Regions from separate parts of the Chondromyces crocatus genome, predicted to be linked through region 1. Evidence: riboswitches for the same ligand, from Rfam matches in the RefSeq annotation. Region 1 holds a riboswitch; each other region holds the start of a gene.

Evidence for each region. Region 1 has a riboswitch for cobalamin ahead of CMC5_RS09620 (aminotransferase family protein). Riboswitches for the same ligand answer to the same signal wherever they lie in the genome.
Region 2: it holds a riboswitch for cobalamin, as region 1 does, so the genes downstream of both, CMC5_RS12230 (ribonucleoside-diphosphate reductase subunit alpha) here and CMC5_RS09620 (aminotransferase family protein) in region 1, are expected to answer to the same signal.
Region 3: it holds a riboswitch for cobalamin, as region 1 does, so the genes downstream of both, CMC5_RS14205 (hypothetical protein) here and CMC5_RS09620 (aminotransferase family protein) in region 1, are expected to answer to the same signal.

The regions. Positions count from the first base shown of each region.
Region 1 covers NZ_CP012159.1:2,590,118-2,596,726, forward strand. Annotated here, with positions in the region: gene CMC5_RS09615 (metallophosphoesterase) at 1-864, opposite strand, end outside; cobalamin riboswitch at 1,110-1,321, shown strand; gene CMC5_RS09620 (aminotransferase family protein) at 1,798-3,144, shown strand; gene CMC5_RS09625 (aldehyde dehydrogenase family protein) at 3,206-4,765, shown strand; gene CMC5_RS09630 (acetyl ornithine aminotransferase family protein) at 4,778-6,118, shown strand; gene CMC5_RS09635 (CoA transferase subunit A) at 6,126-6,609, shown strand, end outside.
Region 2 covers NZ_CP012159.1:3,284,811-3,291,419, forward strand. Annotated here, with positions in the region: gene CMC5_RS12220 (midas domain-containing protein) at 1-1,157, shown strand, start outside; gene CMC5_RS12225 (hypothetical protein) at 1,664-2,266, shown strand; cobalamin riboswitch at 2,662-2,873, shown strand; gene CMC5_RS12230 (ribonucleoside-diphosphate reductase subunit alpha) at 3,134-5,566, shown strand; gene CMC5_RS12235 (ribonucleotide-diphosphate reductase subunit beta) at 5,563-6,585, shown strand; gene CMC5_RS12240 (acyl-CoA thioesterase) at 6,572-6,609, shown strand, end outside.
Region 3 covers NZ_CP012159.1:3,795,250-3,801,858, forward strand. Annotated here, with positions in the region: gene CMC5_RS14200 (serine/threonine protein kinase) at 1-1,048, opposite strand, end outside; gene CMC5_RS14205 (hypothetical protein) at 1,359-2,597, opposite strand; cobalamin riboswitch at 2,743-2,890, opposite strand; gene CMC5_RS14210 (FHA domain-containing serine/threonine-protein kinase) at 3,290-4,975, shown strand; gene CMC5_RS14215 (hypothetical protein) at 4,988-5,614, shown strand; gene CMC5_RS14220 (BamA/TamA family outer membrane protein) at 5,731-6,609, shown strand, end outside.

The DNA.
Region 1 (6,609 bases):
GATGAAGGCGATCACCGTGAGCAAGAGCGGGTTGCCCGCGAGGCGGCGCACGCCGGGCGTACGAAAGATGGCGCGGCGCAGTGACTCTCGTTGCTCGGTGCGCTGGCCGGGGGAGTCGGGGATCTGGATGCCGTACCAGCGCGCGAGGAAGTCCTCGATCTGGTCGTCCTGGAGCGAGGCGATGCGTACGTGCTCGAAGCGGTTCGAAGGGAGCGCGATGTCGGGCGTGTAGCCGTGGATGCGCGAGGTCACCCAGATGGGGGCGCGGGGATACTCGGTCTGGAAAGCGCGGATGTCCTGCGCGAGGCGGTCGCGGGCGGCGGTGCTGCCCACCTCGTCGAGCCCGTCGAGCAGCACGATGGCCTGCCCGAGCCGGAGCATGGCGTCGAAGTGCATGTCGTGTGCACCCGGGAGCGACAGGTCCGCCCTGGCGCTCCGGGCGAGATGGTCGATGAAGCGCAGGTCGGGGGTGTCGGTGCGGGCCATCGTGAGTTCGCGGAGCGAGATGAAGAGCGGAACCCGCGGCTCCAGCGCTGGCCGGGTCAGCGGGATGAGGCCTGCGCAGACCAGGCTCAGGTAAAGAAGCAGGGTGGTCTTGCCCATGCCTGGATCGCCGAGCACGACGACGCTGCGGTGCGTGCTGAGCAGCTCGTCGAGGCTCCGGTGACCGAGATGTCCGCTCTCGTGGACGAAGCGCAAGGGGACGAAGAGGTGATCGAGCTGGATGCCTCGAAGGTCCCGCTCGTGCAGGAGTTCGGGGGGGAGGCCCAGCAGCCGCACGTGCGCATGGCGGTCCGTCACGCGTTCGCGGTAGTCGGTGGTGAAGGTCCGCAGAGCGTCAGGAGGGACCTCGGGCGACCGCATGGGCGCCTGGCGCGCTGTCAGGAGGTCGGGAACCACCGAGGGGACATCGATGGCAGACGATGGTTCCGCGGAGGGTTCTCCTGCGACGGCCGTCTCCCCAGACTTCGTCGGCTTCTCCTCGTGCATGCAGACCAACCCCCGGTGATTCTCCACATTGCATGGCCTGCCCGATGAGCGTCAACGGCCGGGAGGCCCGGGCTCATCGCGTCGGGAACCTGTCGCTTGACAGGCGAAGGCTCCTGAGGGTACGGGATCGACGTGCTGGTGCCTGCGCCCGTGCGCAGGCTTAATAGGGAACCCGGTGTGAATCCGGGGCTGCCCGGCAGCGGTGAGTGAGAACGAAACCCGTCTGGTGCACTGGCTCCCCGAGGGAGCTGGGAAGCGGCGGGAAGTAGGAATCCGGCGTCATGCCGGAAGGCTCGCGAGTCCGAAGACCTGCCAGCATCCGTGCGCGAGAGACATTCGCGGGCGGTCCGGCCTGGAGCCTCTAGGGAAGGCGGCAAGGTTGAATGTCGAGGTCGATGCGGATTCGCGTGACCCCGGATTTCGAGCCTCCTCCTTGGTGATTCCAGGTCGTCCTCTTGGGCGATGAAGGATTCGGAGGTCGTTGGTTCCGGATGCCGTGATGCATCGATAGACGGTCGTCTTTCAGGGGTTCGAGCCCTGAAGGCGTGATGGGCATGGCCTGCGCGGGCTTGCGGGCGCTGCATTGCAGTGCTCCGTGGGGTCATTGCGTGGGACGCGATGGCCTTGGAATGGTCGTCGTGAATGCGCGGAGAATCGGCGGCATGGTCGCTCGGTGAGAGCGGGCGTGTGTCTCGGCAGGGCTGGCGCGCGCTCGCTCCAGAAGGGCGGACGTGTGCTTCGACGAGGCGGGTGCGTGTTCGCTCCGAGAGGGCGGACGTGTGCCCTGAGGTTGCGAGGTGATTGGCCGTGGAATCGGTTCGTTATCCGGAGGGGCATGTCCTCCTGCGCAATCTGGGCCGCACCTATCCGGTCGTCTCGCACGGGCAGGGGGTGTACCTGTTCGACCGGCAGGGGAAGCGTTACCTCGACGGGTCGGCGGGCGCGCTCGTCGCGAGCGTGGGGCACGGCAACCGGGAGGTGGCGGCGCGGGTGCACGAGCAGCTCGTGCAGGTGGCGTACGTCAACGGGACGCACTTCACCTCCGAGGTGACGGAGCAGCTCGCGGCGCGGCTGTGCGCGATGGCGCCGGCGGGGCTCGATCGGGCGGCGTTCCTCGGGTCGGGGTCGGAGGTGATCGAGGCGGCGATCAAGTTTGCGCGGCAGCTCTGGGTCGAGCGGGGGGAGCCGCAGCGGGCGAAGGTGATCGCGCGGATGCCGAGCTACCACGGCAACACGCTCTACGCGCTGTCGATGTCGGGGCGGCCGCACTACAAGCGGTTCTTCGGGCCGCTCCTGTCGGAGGTGGTGACGACGGCGGCGCCCTATCCGTATCGGTCGGGGCTCGACGACTACGAGCGCGAGGGGGCGGCGCACTATGCGCGGCTGCTGGAGGAGACGATCGTGCGCGAGGGGGCGGAGACGATCGCGGCGTTCATCGCGGAGCCGGTGATCGGGTCGTCGGCAGGGGCGGCGGTGCCTCCGCCCGGGTACTTCGAGCGGGTCGGGGAGATCTGTCGGCGGCACGGGATCTTGATGATCGCCGACGAGGTGATGTGCGGCTGCGGGCGCACGGGGCGGTTCTTCGCGAGTGAGCTTTTGGGGTTCTCGCCGGACCTTCTGGTGCTGGGGAAGGGGCTGAGCGGGGGGTACGTGCCGCTGAGCGCGCTGCTGGTGAAGCAAGCGCACCTGGAGGAGATGCGGCTGGGCTCCGGGGGGTTCATGCACGCGCAGACGTACCTGCAAGCGCCGGCGATGACGGCAGCGGGGGTGGCGGTGCTGGACTACTTCGAGCGGCACGACGTGGTGAACCACGCGGCGCGGATGGGGGAGCGGCTCCACCGGCGGCTGCGGGAGGTGGTGCTGCCCCTGCCGCACGTGGGCTCGGTGCAGGGGGTGGGGCTCATCGCGGGGGTGGAGCTGGTGGAGGACGAGGCGACGCGGAGGCCGTTCCCGCGGGCGCGGAAGGTGGTGGAGGGGCTCCTGGATCGGCTCTTCGAGGAGGGACTCATCCTGTGGCCGAACACGGGGCACGCGGATGGGACCGACGGAGACCTGGTGATGATCGGCCCGCCGCTGACCATCACCGAGGGCGAGGTGGACGAGCTGGTGGAGAAGCTCGCCCAGGGGATCACGCACTGCTTGGAGAGGCCATGACGGTGTGCATCACGGTTTCGGTTCGCGACGCTGGCAGGACGGCGCCGCGTACGGAGGGGTCATGACGTTTCGCATCACGTATTCGGTTCTCGACGCCGACATGACGGCGCTGCACGCGCAGTTCGACGAGGCGCTGGCAGCGGTGCGCCGTGGGCTTGGTGGGGTGTTCCCGTCGTGGATCGGGGGCAAGGCGTTCGAGAGCGGGGATCTGCTGGAGAGCCGCAATCCGGCGCGGCCCGGGGAGCTGCTCGCGCGCTTCCACCGCACGCCCGTGGGCGAGGTGGATCGGGTGATGCGGGTGGCGCGGGAGGCGCAGCGGGGCTGGGGCGCGACGCCCTGGCAGGAGCGGGCGCGGATCCTGCGGAAGGCGGCGGACCTGATCTCGGAGCGGCGGCTCTCGCTGTCGGCGATCATGGCGCTGGAGGTCGGGAAGAACCGGCTGGAGTCGCTGGGGGACGTGGAGGAGTCGGCGGACCTCTTGCGCTACTACGCGGGGCAGCTCGAAGAGGCGCAGGGGTTCGTGAAGCCGCTGGCGCGGCTGTCGCCGAACGAGGACACGCGGAGCGTGTTGCGGCCGTACGGGGTGTTCGTGGTGATCGCGCCGTTCAACTTCCCGCTGGCGCTGGCGGCGGGGATGAGCGCGGGGGCGCTCCTCGGCGGGAACGCGGTGGTGCTGAAGCCGAGCGAGGAGGCGCCGTGGTGCGCGGAGGGGCTGTTCCACGCGCTGAGGGACGCCGGGCTCCCCGACGGGGTGTTCCAGGTGGTGCACGGGGAAGGGGAGACGCTGGGGGCGGCGCTGGTGGCGCATCCCGGCGTGGACGGGGTGGCGTTCACGGGGAGCAAGAGCGTGGGGTACGCGATCCACGGGCAGCTCAACGCGACGCGCATCCGGCCGTGTTTCCTGGAGCTGGGCGGGAAGAACCCGGCGATCGTGTGCAAGGACGCGGACCTGGAGGCGGCGATCGAGGGGTGTTTCCGGTCGGCGTTCGGGCTCTCGGGGCAGAAGTGCAGCGCGCTGTCGCGGGTGTACGTGCACGAGTCGCTGAAGCAGGCGTTCCTCGCGGGGCTGTCGGAGAAGGCGCGGAGCGCGCGGGTGGGGGACCCGACGGAGGTGCCGACGTTCGTGGGGCCGGTGATCCAGCCGGCGTCCGTGGCGCGGTTCGAGCACGCGGCGGCGGAGGCGCGGCGGGATGGTGTGGTGCACGCGGGCGGGGAGCGGCTGCGGCTCGCGGGGGCGCTTTCGGACGGGTACTTCGTGGCGCCGACGGTGGTGGAGATCGCGCACGGGCACCGGCTGATGCGCGAGGAGCTGTTCCTGCCGTTCGTGGGGGTGACGGGGTTCGGCGCGCTGGAGGAGGCGCTGACCTTGGCGAACGACTGCGCGTACGGGCTGACGGCGGGGATCTTCAGCCGCAAGGACGCCGACGTGGCGTTCTTCCTGGAGCACGCGGAGGCGGGGGTGCTCTACGCGAACCGGCGCACGGGGGCGACGACGGGGGCGTGGCCCGGGGTGCAGGCGTTCTCTGGCTGGAAGGGGAGCGGTTCGACCGGCAAGGGGGGCTGCGGTCCCTACTACGTCGCCCAGTTCATGCGTGAGCAGTCCCAGACCCGGATGGGTTGATTCGAGGTTCCAATGAGCATGCTGTTTCCCGAAGTGCAGGTCGCGCCCCCTGGTCCCCGAGCGCGGGAGATCATCGCGCTGGACAGGCAGTACGCGTCACCGTCGTACATCAAGGAGTACCCGCTGGTGGTGGACCGGGGGGAAGGGCCCTGGGTGTACGACGTCGATGGCAACCGGTTCCTCGACTTCATGGCGGGCATCGCGGTGGCGTCGACGGGGCACGCGCATCCGCACGTGGTGAGCGCGATCAAGAGCGCGGCGGAGCGGTTCCTGCACATCTGCGGGACGGACTTCTATTACGACTCGTTCGCGCAGATCTGCGCGCGGCTGGCGAGCTACCTGCCGGCGATGGGGCCGAAGAAGGTGTTCCTGACCAACTCGGGGACCGAGGCGGTGGAGGGGGCGCTGAAGCTGGCGCGGCACCACACGCGGCGGCAGTACGTGGTGGCGTTCAAGGGCGGGTTCCACGGGCGCACGTACGGCGCGATCTCGCTGAACTCGTCGAAGGTGGCGCAGCGGGCGTTCTTCGGGCCGCTGTTGCCAGGGATCCTCCACATCCCGTACGCGAACCCGTACCGGAGCGAGGGGGGCGGGGACGAGGCGAGCCATCCGGCGCGGCTCCTCGAGAAGGAGTACTTCGTCAACCACGTGGACCCGCGGGAGGTGGCGGCGATCTTCGTGGAGCCGATCCTGGGCGAGGGGGGCTACGTGGTGCCGCCGGTCGGGTTCCTGGAGGAGCTGCGGCGGATCTGCGACGAGCACGGGATCCTGCTGGTGTTCGACGAGGTGCAGTCGGGCATCGGGCGGACGGGGAAGATGTTCGCGGCGGAGCACTTCGGGGTGATGCCGGACATCCTGCTGTCGGCGAAGGGGATCGCGTCCGGGATGCCGCTCGGGGCCATCGTGGCGAAGGAGAGCGTGATGAGCTGGCCGCGGGGGTCGCACGGGAGCACGTACGGGGGGAACCCGGTGTGCTGCGCGGCGGCGCTGGCGACGCTGGATGTGGTGGAGGGGCTGCTCGATCAGGTGCGGGAGACGGGGGACTATCTGCAAGCTGGGCTCAGGGCGCTGAAGGCGCGGCACCCGGTGATCGGGGACGTGCGCGGCGTGGGGTTGATGGTGGGGGCCGAGTTCGTCAAGCCAGGGACGCTGGAGCCGGCGAGCGCGTACGTGGGGGAGCTGGAGCAGCTCGCGTTCCAGAAGGGGGTGCTGCTGCTGTCGTGCGGGAAGTCGACGATCCGCTTCGCGCCGCCGCTGGTGGTGGGGAAGCACGAGGTGGATGTGCTGCTGGGGGTGCTGGAGGCGTGCCTGGTCGAGCTGGACGCGCGGCACTGGGCGGCGGGGAAAGTCTGAGGGCGCGATGGACAAGCTGTGCTCGATGCGGGAGGCGATCGCCTCGTCGGTCACGTCGGGGAGCTCGCTGGTCATCGATGGGTTCACCCACCTGATCTGCTTCGCGGCGGGGCACGAGATCATCCGGCAAGGGATCCGGGATCTCACGGCCATCCGGCTGACGCCGGACCTCGTGTACGACCAGCTCATCGAGGCGGGCTGCGTGAAGCGGCTGGTCTTCAGCTGGGCAGGGAATCCAGGGGTGGGGAGCTTGCACGCGCTGCGGCGGCGGAGCGAGGCGAGCTCGGCGCAGCGGCTGGAGCTGGAGGAGTACTCGCATTTCGGGCTCCTCTCGCGGTTCCTGGCGGCGAGCGCGGGGTTGCCGTTCTGGCCGCTCAACAACTACTTCGGGGGCGACATCGCGCAGGCGAATCCATCGATCCGGACGGTGGCGTGCCCGTACACGGGGAAGGTGCTGGCGACGGTGCCGGCGCTGCACCCGGACGTGGCGA
Region 2 (6,609 bases), 690 kb from region 1:
CGGGCGAGGAAGGTGACGGGAACGCCGATCACGGGGAGGAGATCGACGAGGTGGTGGCGGGCGACGACGATGGAGGCGCAGAAGGGACGGGGGAGGCGCCCGAGGACGCCGTCGATGAGTCGGAGCTGCCCGCGCTGGATGCGGACGACGAGGGGAACTACGAGGGGCAAGATCTGCTGGGAGAGCTGCCCGATCTGCCCGACGATCCGCCGCCTTCGTGGGATGCGTCGCCGTGGGCGGTGATCGCTGGTGCTGGCGCCGAGGTGCCGTGCGCGACGCTGGACGTGGCCAGCGGTCGGGTGGTGGCCGGGGGGAGTGTGCTGCTGGTGGTGCCGCCCGGGGAGCGGGTGGCGCGGCGGCCCGGGCTGGATGCGACGGCAGCGTCGGTGGTGCTGCTGGACGACGCACTGGTGGTGGCGACGCGGCGTGGGCGGCTGCTGGAGAGCCAGGATGAGGGGGCGACGGCGACGCCAATGGGGGCGTGGCGCGCGGGGAGCGGGACGCCGATGTCGCTGGCACGGACGCCAGGGCGGCTGTGGATCCTCTCGGAGGGGACGTTGTGGTCGCTGACGGCCGGAGGGAGCGCCGCGGTGCCGGTGGTGACGGGCTCGCGCGAGGGCGGCGTGGTGCGGATCGCGGCGAGCGGTGGGGCGTTGTTCGCGTTGTGGAAGGCGCGCGGGGCGGCGCAGCTCCAGCGGCTGCGAGGGGATGATGAAGGGCCGGTGGAGGTGCCGCTCGCGGGAGCGGCGCAGCATGCGGCGTCAGCGCGTGAGGTGGTGATCGCGGCCGGGGCGCAAGGAAAGGCGCTGGCGGTGGCGAGCGCAGAGGTGCTGTGCGTGTCGCGCGATGGGGGCGCGACGTTCCAGAGCGTCGGGGGGCTGGGTCGGGTGGTGGCGATGGCGTTCGCGGGGGCGTCGGAGTCGGCGCCGCTGCTTGCGGTGTGCGCGCGGGAAGGGGAGGCGCAGGCCGAGCTGGTGCGGATCCCTGCGGTGGGAGCGGCGACGCGGATCGCGACGCTCGGGGCGCGGCGCTCGGGCGACGAGGACGACGCGCCCGGGGCGAGCGGTGCGGCGATGGCGTGGGATGCGGGCCGTGAGGTGGTGTGGATCGCGTGTCAGTTCGGGCTGCTCGCGGTGGCGGCGAAGCAGGAGCACTGAGTCGAGTTTCACCGTGCGGTTCACCTGGAGCGCGCCGATCGCGAGTTCGCTTCAGGTGGCCAGGCGAGGGCTGCACGACAGCGATCGCGTCGTCCTTTCGCATCGCGGAAGGGAAGCCGTCGAGCCCGTCGTTCCTGCGGCGCGCGATGCGTGCGGTCCACGTCCCGGTGTCGATGTGCAGGGGGGAGACAGTGCGTGATGCCACGGGCGCGGCGAATGGATGCGTTCGGATGGCGTGCTCGATGATCTGCCGGTGACCAAAGGCCATATCGACGGCACAGGAGCTGCAGCGATTCATGTGATCGCATGGCACCAGAACGACAGTCCGGGATCGCCACCGAATTCGATGACGAGCGGATGGCAGGTGGGAGGGCCGCTGGCTGGTCGGGCTTTCGCACGTTCGTCTGGTCAGCTCGCCGCCACCATGGGTGGTGCCATCGTTGGTGCCGAGGTGCGGGCCAGTTCCAGGCTTCTCGGCGGGGATCCAGAGATGAGGACAATCAGCCATGAACACGACAGTTCACATGCCGACGGCACTCATTGCGGCCACCTTCGTGGGGGGCTGCATCGTGGCAGATGCCGAGAGTGCGGACGACGACAGAAGGTCCGTGGCGGACCTCGAATTCAAGCATTGCGCCATCGAGACGAGTTCCAGGACCGCTGACCAGGCCGACGTTCGTCCAGCATCACGTGCGCCCGAGTGCTTTCGAACCTTCTCCCAGGCCCTTCAGTTTGCGACCAGCGGGCGTGTGCAGCTCCCCCTGGAGGCCGTCCTGGAAGATCTGGACGAAGCCGTGGGGAGCCTCGATGCGCCCGGGCTCGATGGTACGTACGTGATCGGGATCGAATACGACGACGCCAATTTCCGTGGTTCCACGAAAACCTATTTTGGCGATACGACGTGCGATGGGACGGAGCGCTTCGTCAGCTGGGTCGGTGAGGAGTGGAATGACAGAATCTCGTCGGCGCGAGCGTATTCGGAGTGCAACCACTCGTACCACTACGAGCACATCAATTTCGGTGGTGCGATCATGGATTGTGGCAGCTCGTGCAATTACATCGGTGACGCCTTGAATGACGAGACGTCGTCGATCCGCTGGACGAATTGAGCCGCAAGCGGCCGAGGACCAGGGGCTCGCTCCACCTGTCCGCCCTCATGGAGCTGGCAGCGAGAACCTGAGCTGGCAGTGAGGACCTGGGGTCGAGCCAGCGCTTGGGATCGCTCATGGGCCGTGAAGCGTCATCGAGGGCAGTACACGGTCGTCATCGTCGATGGTCTCCCACACTGTATGAGCCACGAGCGAGCGTGGGACTCTCCACAAGTGTTTCTGTCGCGCTCCTGGGAGGGACAGATGGAGGCCTCGGTCGTCCTTCCTGGTTGTCTTGCCGGCTGGTCTTCCGTCGAGGGGGGGACGCACACGGCCGTCTCGCGCAGAAGTGCCGAGAGATGCTGGCGTCGATGCCTCGACCCCGACATCTGGTTGACAGGTCGACCCCCACCCCAATAGGTTGGGCCTGTGTTGGTTCCCCTGACACGGGTCAGGGGATGAAAAGGGAACCCGGTGTGATTCCGGGGCTGCCCCGCAGCGGTAAGCGAGAACGACCTTCACCTCAGGCACTGGTCCCTTCGGGGGCTGGGAAGCGGTGGACAGTAGGAAGCCGGCGAGAGCCGGAGCGCTCGTGAGCCCGAAGACCTGCCAGCATCTGGCGTCAGGAGACATCTGGCGCCGGTCACGACCTGGAAGCTTCGAGGGAGGCGGGTAGGTTTCGAGCTGGCAGGGCTCAACCACCTGTCCGCCTCGGCCCTGACCCGTCCCCCGCGCTGTTTTCAGTCGCCCGCGGGGGCGAGAGGTCGGTCCGAGGGCTCCTTCACCAGGGTCCGGCGCGTTCGCGCGCATCGGCTGGCTTCTTCGTTCCCGCGGCATCCGCCGTGGAGCGGTCAGGCACCGCTCCACGCACCGCGCGAGGAGAAGAGCATGCTGAGTGAATCGACCCCGAAGACCAACGGCGCGGCGCCGTTGCGTGTGTCCCCGACGAGGAGCGCGACCACCGAGGAGACCTACCCGCAGACGACGATGCGGGTGACGAAGCGCAACGGCTCGACCGAGCCGGTGGATCTCAACAAGATCGTCCGCGCGGTGGGCCGCTGCTGCGTGGGGCTCACGGACGTGGACGCGCTGCGGATCGCGACGCGAACGATCAGCGGGCTGTACGACGGGGCGACGACGCGGGAGCTGGACCAGCTCTCGATCCAGACGGCGGCGGCGCTGATCGTCGAGGAGCCCCACTACGCGAAGCTCGCGGCGCGGCTGCTGGCCACGTACATCGACAAGGAGGTCCGCAACCAGGAGATCCATGCGTTCTCGCAGTCGGTCGCCACCGGGCACCGGCTCGGGTTGATCAACGAGCGGCTGTACGAGTTCGTCACCAGCAACGCGCGCAAGCTGAACGACGCGATCGAGCCCGAACGCGACCGGGAGTTCGAGTACTTCGGGCTGCGGACGCTGCAGGACCGCTACTTGCTGAAGCACCCGCAGACGCGCCTGGTGCTCGAGACGCCGCAGCACTTCTTCCTGCGGATCGCGTGCTCGCTGTCGGAGACGGTGACCGACGCCATCGAGCTGTACCGGCTGTTCTCGTCGCTGGAGTACATGCCCAGCTCGCCGACGCTGTTCAACACGGGGACGAAGCACGAGCAGCTGTCGAGCTGCTTTCTGCTGGACTCACCCGAGGATCACCTGCGCGGGATCTACCAGCGGTACACGGACGTGGCGATGCTCTCGAAGTTCTCGGGTGGCATCGGGCTCGCCTACCACCGGGTGCGGTCGCGTGGGTCACTGATCGAGAGCACGAACGGGTATTCGAGCGGGATCGTGCCGTGGCTGAAAACGCTGGATGCGTCGGTGGCGGCGGTGAACCAGGGCGGCAAACGGAAGGGAGCCTGCTGCGTGTACCTGGAGACGTGGCACGCGGACATCGAGGACTTTCTCTCGCTGCGGGACAACACGGGGGACGACGCGAGCCGCACGCACAACCTGAACCTCGCGAACTGGGTCTCGGACCTGTTCATGAAGCGGGTGGAAGCCGACGGGTCGTGGAGCTTGTTCGATCCGAAGACGGTGAAGGACCTGCCGGACCTCTACGGCGAGGCCTTCGAGCGGCGCTACGTGGAGGCGGAAGAGGCCGGGCTCGCCGTGAAGACGGTGAAGGCGCGGGAGCTGTACGCGCGGATGATGCGGACCCTGGCGCAGACCGGCAACGGCTGGATGACGTTCAAGGACAAGTCGAACCTGGCGTGCAACCAGACGGCGCTCGCGGGGCGGACGATCCACCTGTCGAACCTCTGCACGGAGATCCTGGAGGTGACGTCGAAAGAGGAGTCGGCGGTCTGCAACCTGGGGTCGATCAACCTGGCCCGGCACACGGCGGTGCAGGACGGGGCGGTGGTGTTCGACTTCGAGAAGCTCGCGCGTACGGTGCAGATCGCGGTGCGGCAGCTCGATCGGGTGATCGACCTGAATTACTACCCGATCCCGTCGACGAAGGCATCGAACGTGCGCTGGCGTCCGGTGGGCCTCGGGGTGATGGGGCTGCAGGACGTGCTGTTCCAGATGCGGCTGCCCTTCGACAGCGAGGGGGCGCGCGCGCTGTCCCGGCGGATCGCGGAGGAGATCTACTTCCACGCGCTCACGACGTCGGCGGATCTGGCGGTGGAGAAGGGGAGGCACCCGTCCTTCGAGGAGACGCGGGCGGCGCGCGGGGAGCTTCAGTTCGATGCGTGGGGCGTGAGGCCGATGGATGGCGAGCGATGGGAGGCGCTGCGCCGCCGGGTGCAGGTGGATGGCCTGCGGAACTCGCTGCTGGTGGCGATTGCGCCGACGGCGACGATTGCGTCCATCGTGGGCAGCTATGAATGCATCGAGCCGCAGGTGTCGAACCTGTTCAAGCGGGAGACGCTGTCCGGCGACTTCCTCCAGGTGAACCGCTACCTCGTGGCAGAGCTGAAGCAGCTCGGCCTGTGGACGGAGTCGGTGCGCGCACGGCTGAAGATGGCGGAGGGCTCCGTGCAGGGGCTTGCCGAGCTGCCGGAGGCGCTGCGGGCGCTGTTCAGGACCGCGTGGGAGATCCCGATGCGTGCGCTCATCGACATGGCGGCCGATCGAGGGGCGTTCATCGATCAGAGCCAGTCGCTGAACCTGTTCGTGGAGAGCCCGAACATCGGGCAGCTCTCGTCGATGTACTTCTACGCCTGGAAGAGGGGGCTGAAGACGACGTATTACCTGCGTTCGCGGCCCGCGACGCGCATCGCGAAGGCGACGGTGGAGGCCCCGCCGGCGGAAGCCAAGAAGGACGCCGCCGACGTGGCGTGCTCGCTGGAGAACCCGGAGAGCTGCGAGGCGTGCCAATGAGCCTCGTCAGCCGACCTGCGCGCCTCCTCGATCCGGGCCTGTGCCTGACGCTGCGGCCGATGGCCTACCCGGTCTTCTTCGAGATGTACCGCGACGGCATCAAGAACACCTGGACGGTGGAGGAGGTCGACTTCGCCACCGACGTCGGGGACTTGCAGCGCAAGATGAGCGGGGCGGAGCGGCACCTGGTGCAGCGGCTCGTCGCGTTCTTCGCCACGGGCGATTCGATCGTGGCGAACAATCTGGTGCTGAACCTCTACAAGCACCTGAACGCGCCCGAGGCGCGGATGTACCTGTCGCGGCAGCTCTACGAGGAGGCGCTGCACGTGCAGTTCTACCTGACGCTCCTCGATACCTACGTCCCCGATCCGGCGGAGCGGCACCGGGCCTTCGCGGCGGTCGAGAACATCCCCTCGATCAAGAAGAAGGCCGACTTCTGCATGCGCTGGCTGGACTCGATCCAGGATGTGGATCGGCTGTCGACGCGGGACGAGCGGCGCCGGTTCTTGCTGAACCTGATCTGCTTCGCGGCCTGCGTGGAGGGGCTCTTCTTCTTCGGGGCCTTCGCCTACGTGTACTTCCTGCGCTCGCGTGGGCTCTTGCACGGTCTCTCGGCGGGGACGAGCTGGGTGTTCCGGGACGAGAGCGCGCACATGGCGTTCGCGTTCGAGGTGGTGAAGACGGTGCGGCGCGAGGAGCCCGAGCTGTTCGACGCTGGCCTGGAGAAGGACGTGATGCGCATGATCGACGAGGCCGTCGACTGCGAGGCCCAGTTCGCCGAGGACCTCTTGCAAGGCGGGGTGGTGGGGCTGTCGACGCGGGACATGCGGCAGTACCTGGAGTTCTGCGCGGATCAGCGGCTTGCGACGCTCGGATTGAAGAAGCGCTACGGGGCGAAGAATCCCTTCTCGTTCATGGATCTCCAGGACGTGCAGGAGGTGACGAACTTCTTCGAGCGGCGGCCGTCGGCCTACCAGGTCGGGGTCTCCGGAGAGGTGGTGCTCGATGCGGCCTTCTGAGGTGGAGAAGGTGGACGCAGGGCG
Region 3 (6,609 bases), 1.2 Mb from region 1:
AGTTCCCCGTGTAGTTCGCGCCGTAGTTGACGGAGGCGGTCGAGTGCTCGCCGCTCGTCGCGAGCGAGGGGCGCGAGCTGCGGCTGTAGTTGCCCGCGACCGCCGGCAAGACGTCGTTCGTGTCCGTCAACGTCGCGCCACCCGTGCGCTTCAACGCGATGAGGACGTCGTTCATCGAGGCGAAGCGGGCCCTCGGGTTCTTGTCGAGGCACCGGTAGATGAGCCCCTCCATGGCAGGAGAGATGGCGAGCCCCGGGTAGACTTCGTGCATCGGCGGCACGGCGTCGTGCACGTGGGCCATGAGCGTGCTGACGCTGGCGCCACGATCGAACGGGACCTGGCCGGTCAGCATCTCGTACATCATCACGCCGAGCGCGTAGACGTCCGTGCGCGCAGAGATCTCGCCGCCGGTGATCTGCTCGGGCGCCATGTACTTCGGCGAGCCCATGAACAGCCCTTGCTGGGTGAGGTCCTGGCCGCTCTCGACGTCCTTCACCAGGCCGAAGTCGAGGACCTTCACATGGTCCTGCTCGTCTTCGTGGGTGACGAGCAAGACGTTGCCCGGCTTGAGGTCGCGGTGCACGACACCGAGGCCGTGCGCTTCGCGGAGAGAGCGGCAGATCTGTCGCGCGATGTACGAGGTGCGCTGCTCGTCGAAGGGACCTTCCTCGCGGAGGGCGCGGTGCATGGTCCTGCCCTCGATGTACTCCATCGCGATGTAGTAGATGTCGTCGCTCTGCCCGTAGTCGAAGACGGTGACCGTGTTCGGGTGGGTGAGCTTGGAGGCCGTCGCGGCTTCGAGGACGAAGCGGCGGTGGAACTCGGGATCGCGATCGCCGTCGTACTTGGGGCTGAGGACCTTGAGGGCGCAGATGCGTCCGAGCGGCGCTTGCTCGGCGCGGTAGACCTTGCCCATGCCACCACGCGCGATGACACTGACGATCTTGAAGCGATCGTTGATCACGCGACCGATGAGCGGATCCGACAGAGCAGCACCCTTCGGCGAGGTCGAGCTGCCAGTTCCCTCTCGCTGGCGGTCGTCGGACATGATCTGCGCGCTCCCCGCGCGGTTCAAGAAGGAGACGTGGCGGGGCTGACAACCGCCTCCGTCGCAGTCTGACCGAGGCGGCTCCGGCGTGTCAATCTGTCGACATCTCCTTCCTGTACGCACACCGGCAGGAGGGTCATGGCGACCGGGATGGCAGGTGACCTTTCCGTGATAGCGGCAGCCCAGCCGGGCGATGGCGGCCGGCCTGCGCGGAGGCATCCGGCGCTGGAGCCGAGCTGTCTCGAGGAAACGGTCTGGGGTTGGACGTAAGGGGAAACGCGAGCGATGATCCGCTTCTGCGGAGGCCGCGTTACCGTCGGGCCAGAACGACGAAGGTGGTGACGCCGCCTGGAAGGGTCAGGCCCACCCAGACCCGGTTGTCCTCGTCGGTGGTCAGCGCGAGGGCCGTGTTCGGGGTGGTGAGGCGGAGGACCTCGGCAGGCTCACCCTGGGGCTGCACCGTGGCGCCCGACGTGTAGGGGGTCGCCAGCGGGTCGAGGTAGTCATAGGTCGCGGGATCCGTCGGCTGGAAGACGACGAGGCCGGGAGCGTCCCCTTCGGGGGCCATGGCGGCCAGCGCGTCCCCAAAGCCAGGGAGCTCGAACAGCGTGGTCCCCTGGGTGGCCCCCGCACCACGAGCCACCTGCCCGGCTGCGTAGGCCCGCGCTTCCTGACCGTCCGAGAACGTCGGGAGGATGGCGAAGGCGTTGCCGGCGCGGTCGATGGTGAGCGGTCCGGAGAAGTCACCCCAGCTGTCGACCTCGACGGGGGCGGAGCAGGTGGCGTCGCCCTCGGGCAAGAAGCGCGGGTTCTGATCGGCCGTCCCGCAGCTGTCGGCGGCATACAGCGCGTTGGCGCCGCTGGCGCCTTCGCCGAGCAAGGAGAGGCCCGTGTAGAGCAGGCGCCCTGCCAGGGCCGTCGCTGCATAGAAGCCGTTCACGGTGTACCGCTCCGTGACGGTGTCGTTGGTGACGAGGAGGAGCTCCCCTTCGGTGTTGGGGAAGGCGCCCGTCCAGGAGAGTGCGGTCCAGTCGAAGAAGGGGAGGTCGAGCGCCTGGCCTCCGAAGTATGAGCCCGCCGGGGTTCCGGTCTCGATCGTCGTCACCGTGGAGGTCATGGCGCCGGTCGCGCCGGCCGGTGGCGAGAGGCGTACGAGATGCGCGGGGTCTCCGTGCTGGTTGTCCACCTCCAGGAGGAGGGGGCCGCCATGTCGGCCCCAGGTGACCGAGCCGAGGGAGACGTCTGCGGTGTAGACGCCGACCGCACAGAGCGTCGAATCCACGATCGAGAAGGCGTCCGCGTAAGTCGAAGGATCGAGGCAATCGCCGCTGTCACCCCCCGCGCCGCCCGTGCCGCCTGCGCCGCCTGCCCCGGCGCCTCCCGCGCCGCCCTGGCTGCTGGTCGATGCACCCGAGCCGCCCGAGCCATCCTCGTCGCCTCCTCCGCATCCGCTGGCGGCGGAGACACCCACGGCCACCATGGCGCACAGCCCGATCGACGTCCAGGAGAGGTCCCAGCGACCGCCCCGCATGCTTCTTTGCCGTCCCATTGCTGCTGTCCTTTCCGGGCGCCACACCGCGCCGTTCCACACGGTCGACTCCGTGCTCGGGGCAGCGCGCGGCCAGGCGAGGACAGGGCGAGACCTGATGCCCGCCGCATGCTCCACCCCGGAGCCGCGGACGGTCTCATGCAGCAGGTTTCCTGGCTCCCGGATCGTCCTCCAGCGGTCCTTCCCAGAGGCGGCGCTTCCTTGAAAGAAAGGCGCCGGAGCTCCAGTGGATGTTCCGCCTTCGTCCCCGGTCACAGTGGCGGGGGCCGCGCCGGTCTCTCACCGGCTTCCCTGTTGGCTGGCGCGAGGCGTCGCTGCGAGGACGACTGCCGCCCGGGACGAGCCCCGGGCATCGGTCGGCCGACACGGCTGTGCCTCGCGCCCACTGCGCGAGATCGGCAGGCCCGACAGGCCTGCACCCGCGACCTAGTTCAGGTCACGGTAGAGCGTCAAGCGCTCCGATCGGTGTCCTGGCGTCCCAGGCGTGCTGCAGGGGGCTTCCGGTGCGGGTTGGGTGGAGCCGGCCTCATGGGGATGGAAACTTCGAAGGCCGAAGGGTAGGAGGAGGGTAACGCCGGCACGTCTCTTCTCTGTAACGACTCGTTGCGCTTGTCGCTCAGATAGACGACGCTGTCGCCCAGGTTGGTGTCGGCACGCACCGGCGTTGAGGCTCTACCGTTTTGACTGAGGCCGTGACCAAGACGTCTCCCCCTCCCATCACTGCCGGAACGGTCATCAATGACCGTTACGAGATCCGTCAGAGCCTTGGTAAAGGCGGCATGGGCGAGGTCTTCCTGGCATTCGATCGCTCCACCCAGCAAACGGTGGCGCTCAAGGTCGTGCGTGAAGAGTCGCGCATGCCCGGAGACGACGAGGCGCTTCGTCAGGAGCTGCTGCTCGCGCGATCGGTCGGCCACCCCAACGTCTGCCGCGTCCATGACCTGGCGCCGAGCCTCTGGGGCCCGATCCTGGTCATGGAGCAGATCCCTGGCCAGACGCTGCACACGCACATCCGCAAGCGGAAGGCGCAAGGGGGGTACTCCGCCGACGAGTTCCGCAAGATCGCGAGCGAGGTCTGCAACGGTCTTGCGGCGATCCACGCCCAGGGGCTGGTGCACGGTGACCTGAAGCCCGGCAACGTGATGGTCTCCGAGGGGCGGACGGTGATCCTGGACTTCGGCTTCGCTCAGGAGCGCGCGCGTGCTTCGGCGCGCAAGCCGGGGGCGCCGCCCGACGGCGGGACGCCGAACTACATGTCCCCGGAGCGGTTGCGCAGTGGTGGTGCCAGCCCCGAAGACGATGTGTACGCGATGGCCCTGACGCTCTGGGAGATGTGGACCTGCCGCGTCCCCGAGCCTGGCTACAAGCCGCGGGTCAAGCCGATGAAGCAGCAGATCATGTTCGATGTGCCGGCAGGCCTGTCGCATGACGAGATCCGGCAGATCTTCCGCGGTCTCAACGAAGACCCGACGATGCGCCCGCAGGCGCGTCACATGCGGTTCTTCAACCCGTCGCAGCTGACGACGAGCCCCATCCAGCTACCGCGAGAGCGTCTCGATCCAGGTCCGCCGCCGGGTGGCGCGCTTCGGACGAACTTCACGCCTGGCGCGCAGTCGTTGCTGGTCAGCTACGCGAGCAACGCGCCGGACATCGTGGGGACGCTGCTGCCGCTGGACAAGTCGGTGATCACCATCGGGCGGCGGAGCGATCAAGACATCGTGCTCTCGGAGGCGACGGTCTCGGGAGCGCACGCGACGCTCCGGTGGCAGACGGGGACGTGGCTCGTCGAGGATCACGGGAGCACCAACGGGACGTACGCCGACTTCAACTACGAGCGGAAGACGCAGGTGTCGCTGCTGCATGGCGGCGAGGTGCAGCTCGGCGAGTGTCGGCTGAAGCTGGTCACCTTCGGCTCGGACTCGCCGCACCACAAGAAGGCGAAGCAGTACCTGGCGAAGCGAGACGGGCTCACGGGGTTGCTCGTGCGCGAGCATCTGATGAAGGCCATCGACGAGGATGGACTCTTCGCAGAGTGGGCCGAGGTGCCGATGCAGATTGCGCGCTTCGAGCTGCGGGGGCCGAACCGGCAAGTGAGCGAGCGGCCGACCATCCTGGAGATGCTCGCGCTGCGCAAGGCGGCGCAGCGGGTCATCGACTTGACCGAGATGCTGCTGCTCAGCCTGACGCCGGCGGTCGCGGGCCGTACGGGGCCCCTCAAGTTTGCGGTCTCGGTGGTGGGGCCGAGCCTCGAAGAGGCGCGCCACGTCGTGGAGCAGGTCGTGGCGCAGGTTCAAGGGACCTTGCCCGAAACGCTGGAGCTGGCGGCCACATTGGTGAAGTTCGAGCCCGGGCGACCCGCCCGGACGCTGGTGGATTGACGCAGTAGCGCGATGAACAGGCCGCTCTTTCCTTCCAGCCCTCCCTCGCAACCGTCTCCCTACCGCTACCTCGGTCGTGGCGGGGGTGATCGACCGGTCCGTCTTCAGATCATCATCGCGCTCGTGGCGGGTCTGATCCTCGTGGCGGTGCCGCTCTATCTCTGGCGACGACCGCGGCCCGAGCCGATCCCCACAGCGGATGCTGCGCAGGCCAATGCCAGCGTGCTGGCGCTCCCGATCCCGCTGCCGGAGACGTCCACGCCAGCAGCGGTGACGCTGTCTCCGTTCACCACAATCCGTTGCGAGAATCCTGGTCCTGGCAAGACGGCGCCAGAGCGTTGCGATCACGTGACGTTCTTCGAGGATGCGCTGTCACGCGCCATCCGCGAGAACGCGAGCTGTGCACCGTCTGGGAAGACGCCTGTCACCGTGAGCTTCGTCCTGGAAATGGATTTCCGACGCAAGCGGACCAACCTCTATTCGGGCAAGTCGAGCACCATCAAGCGCGCCAAGGCGAAGGAGCTGATCAAGTGCATCGACCGTGCGATGCCGAAGCCCGACTGGGGGACGATTCCGCATCAGTACGTGAAGTACAAGGTCAACGTCATCGCCACGTACCCGCCGGACACGTCCCTGTAACCAGAGCGCTTCGGGCACGCGGCGTCGTCCGGGCGATCCTGGTCGCGGGCTCTCTTCTCCTCCTCACGAAGCCGGGAGAGGCCGATGAGGGGACGGTCGCTCCGCGCCCTGCCGTCGTGCAACCGCGTCCCGGTGTGGCGCCTCCACGAGCACCCGGTGCGGGGCAGCTCCCACCCGAGCCGAGCGCTGCGGGCGCCGGCGCGCTCGCGGGGGCCCCGACGGCCGCCACGGATGCGCCGCTGCAGCTGCGCTACTCCCCTTACGAGGTCGAGACGATCCGGCGCGCGCTGGCGCGTCTCGACGCCTCCATCGACTCGGAGCCAGAAGGGAAGATCATCGAGGGGATCGAGATCATCCCGCTCGAGGTCTTCGAAGATCGCGATCCGGCGCCTGCGTTCGTCAACTGGTTCCACTCGACGTCGCGGCCGTTCGTGCTGCGGCGCGAGATGCTGCTTCGTTCGGGTGAGCCCTATCGGCAAGTCCTCGCCGACGAGACGGCGCGCAATCTGAGAGGGCGGAATCAGCTCTCGCTCGTCCTCGTGTTTCCGGTCCGGGGCAGCAGCCCCGATCGGGTGCGCATGGTGGTGGTCACCAAGGACGTGTGGAGCCTGCGGCTGAACTCGAACTACCGTTTCGCTGCGGGGAGGCTGGAGTACCTCCTGCTCCAGCCCAGCGAACAGAACCTGCTGGGGACCCACAATTCCATCGCGGCGCAGATGCTCATGGACCCGGCGACCGTCTCACTGGGCGGGAGCTACACGATGCCCTACGTGGGGGGCAGCCGGATCGTTCTCAGCACCGACGCCAACGTGATCCTGGGACGCGACAGCGGCGAGGTCGAGGGGTCCTTCGGGTCGTTCAGTTACGGTCAGCCGCTCTACGCCACCATCGCGGAGTGGTCGTGGGGGGCGGTCGTGAGCTGGCGAGAAGAGATCACCCGACGCTTCGTCGCAGGGCAGGTGGCCACCTTCGATGCGGATGCCACGCCGGAAGAG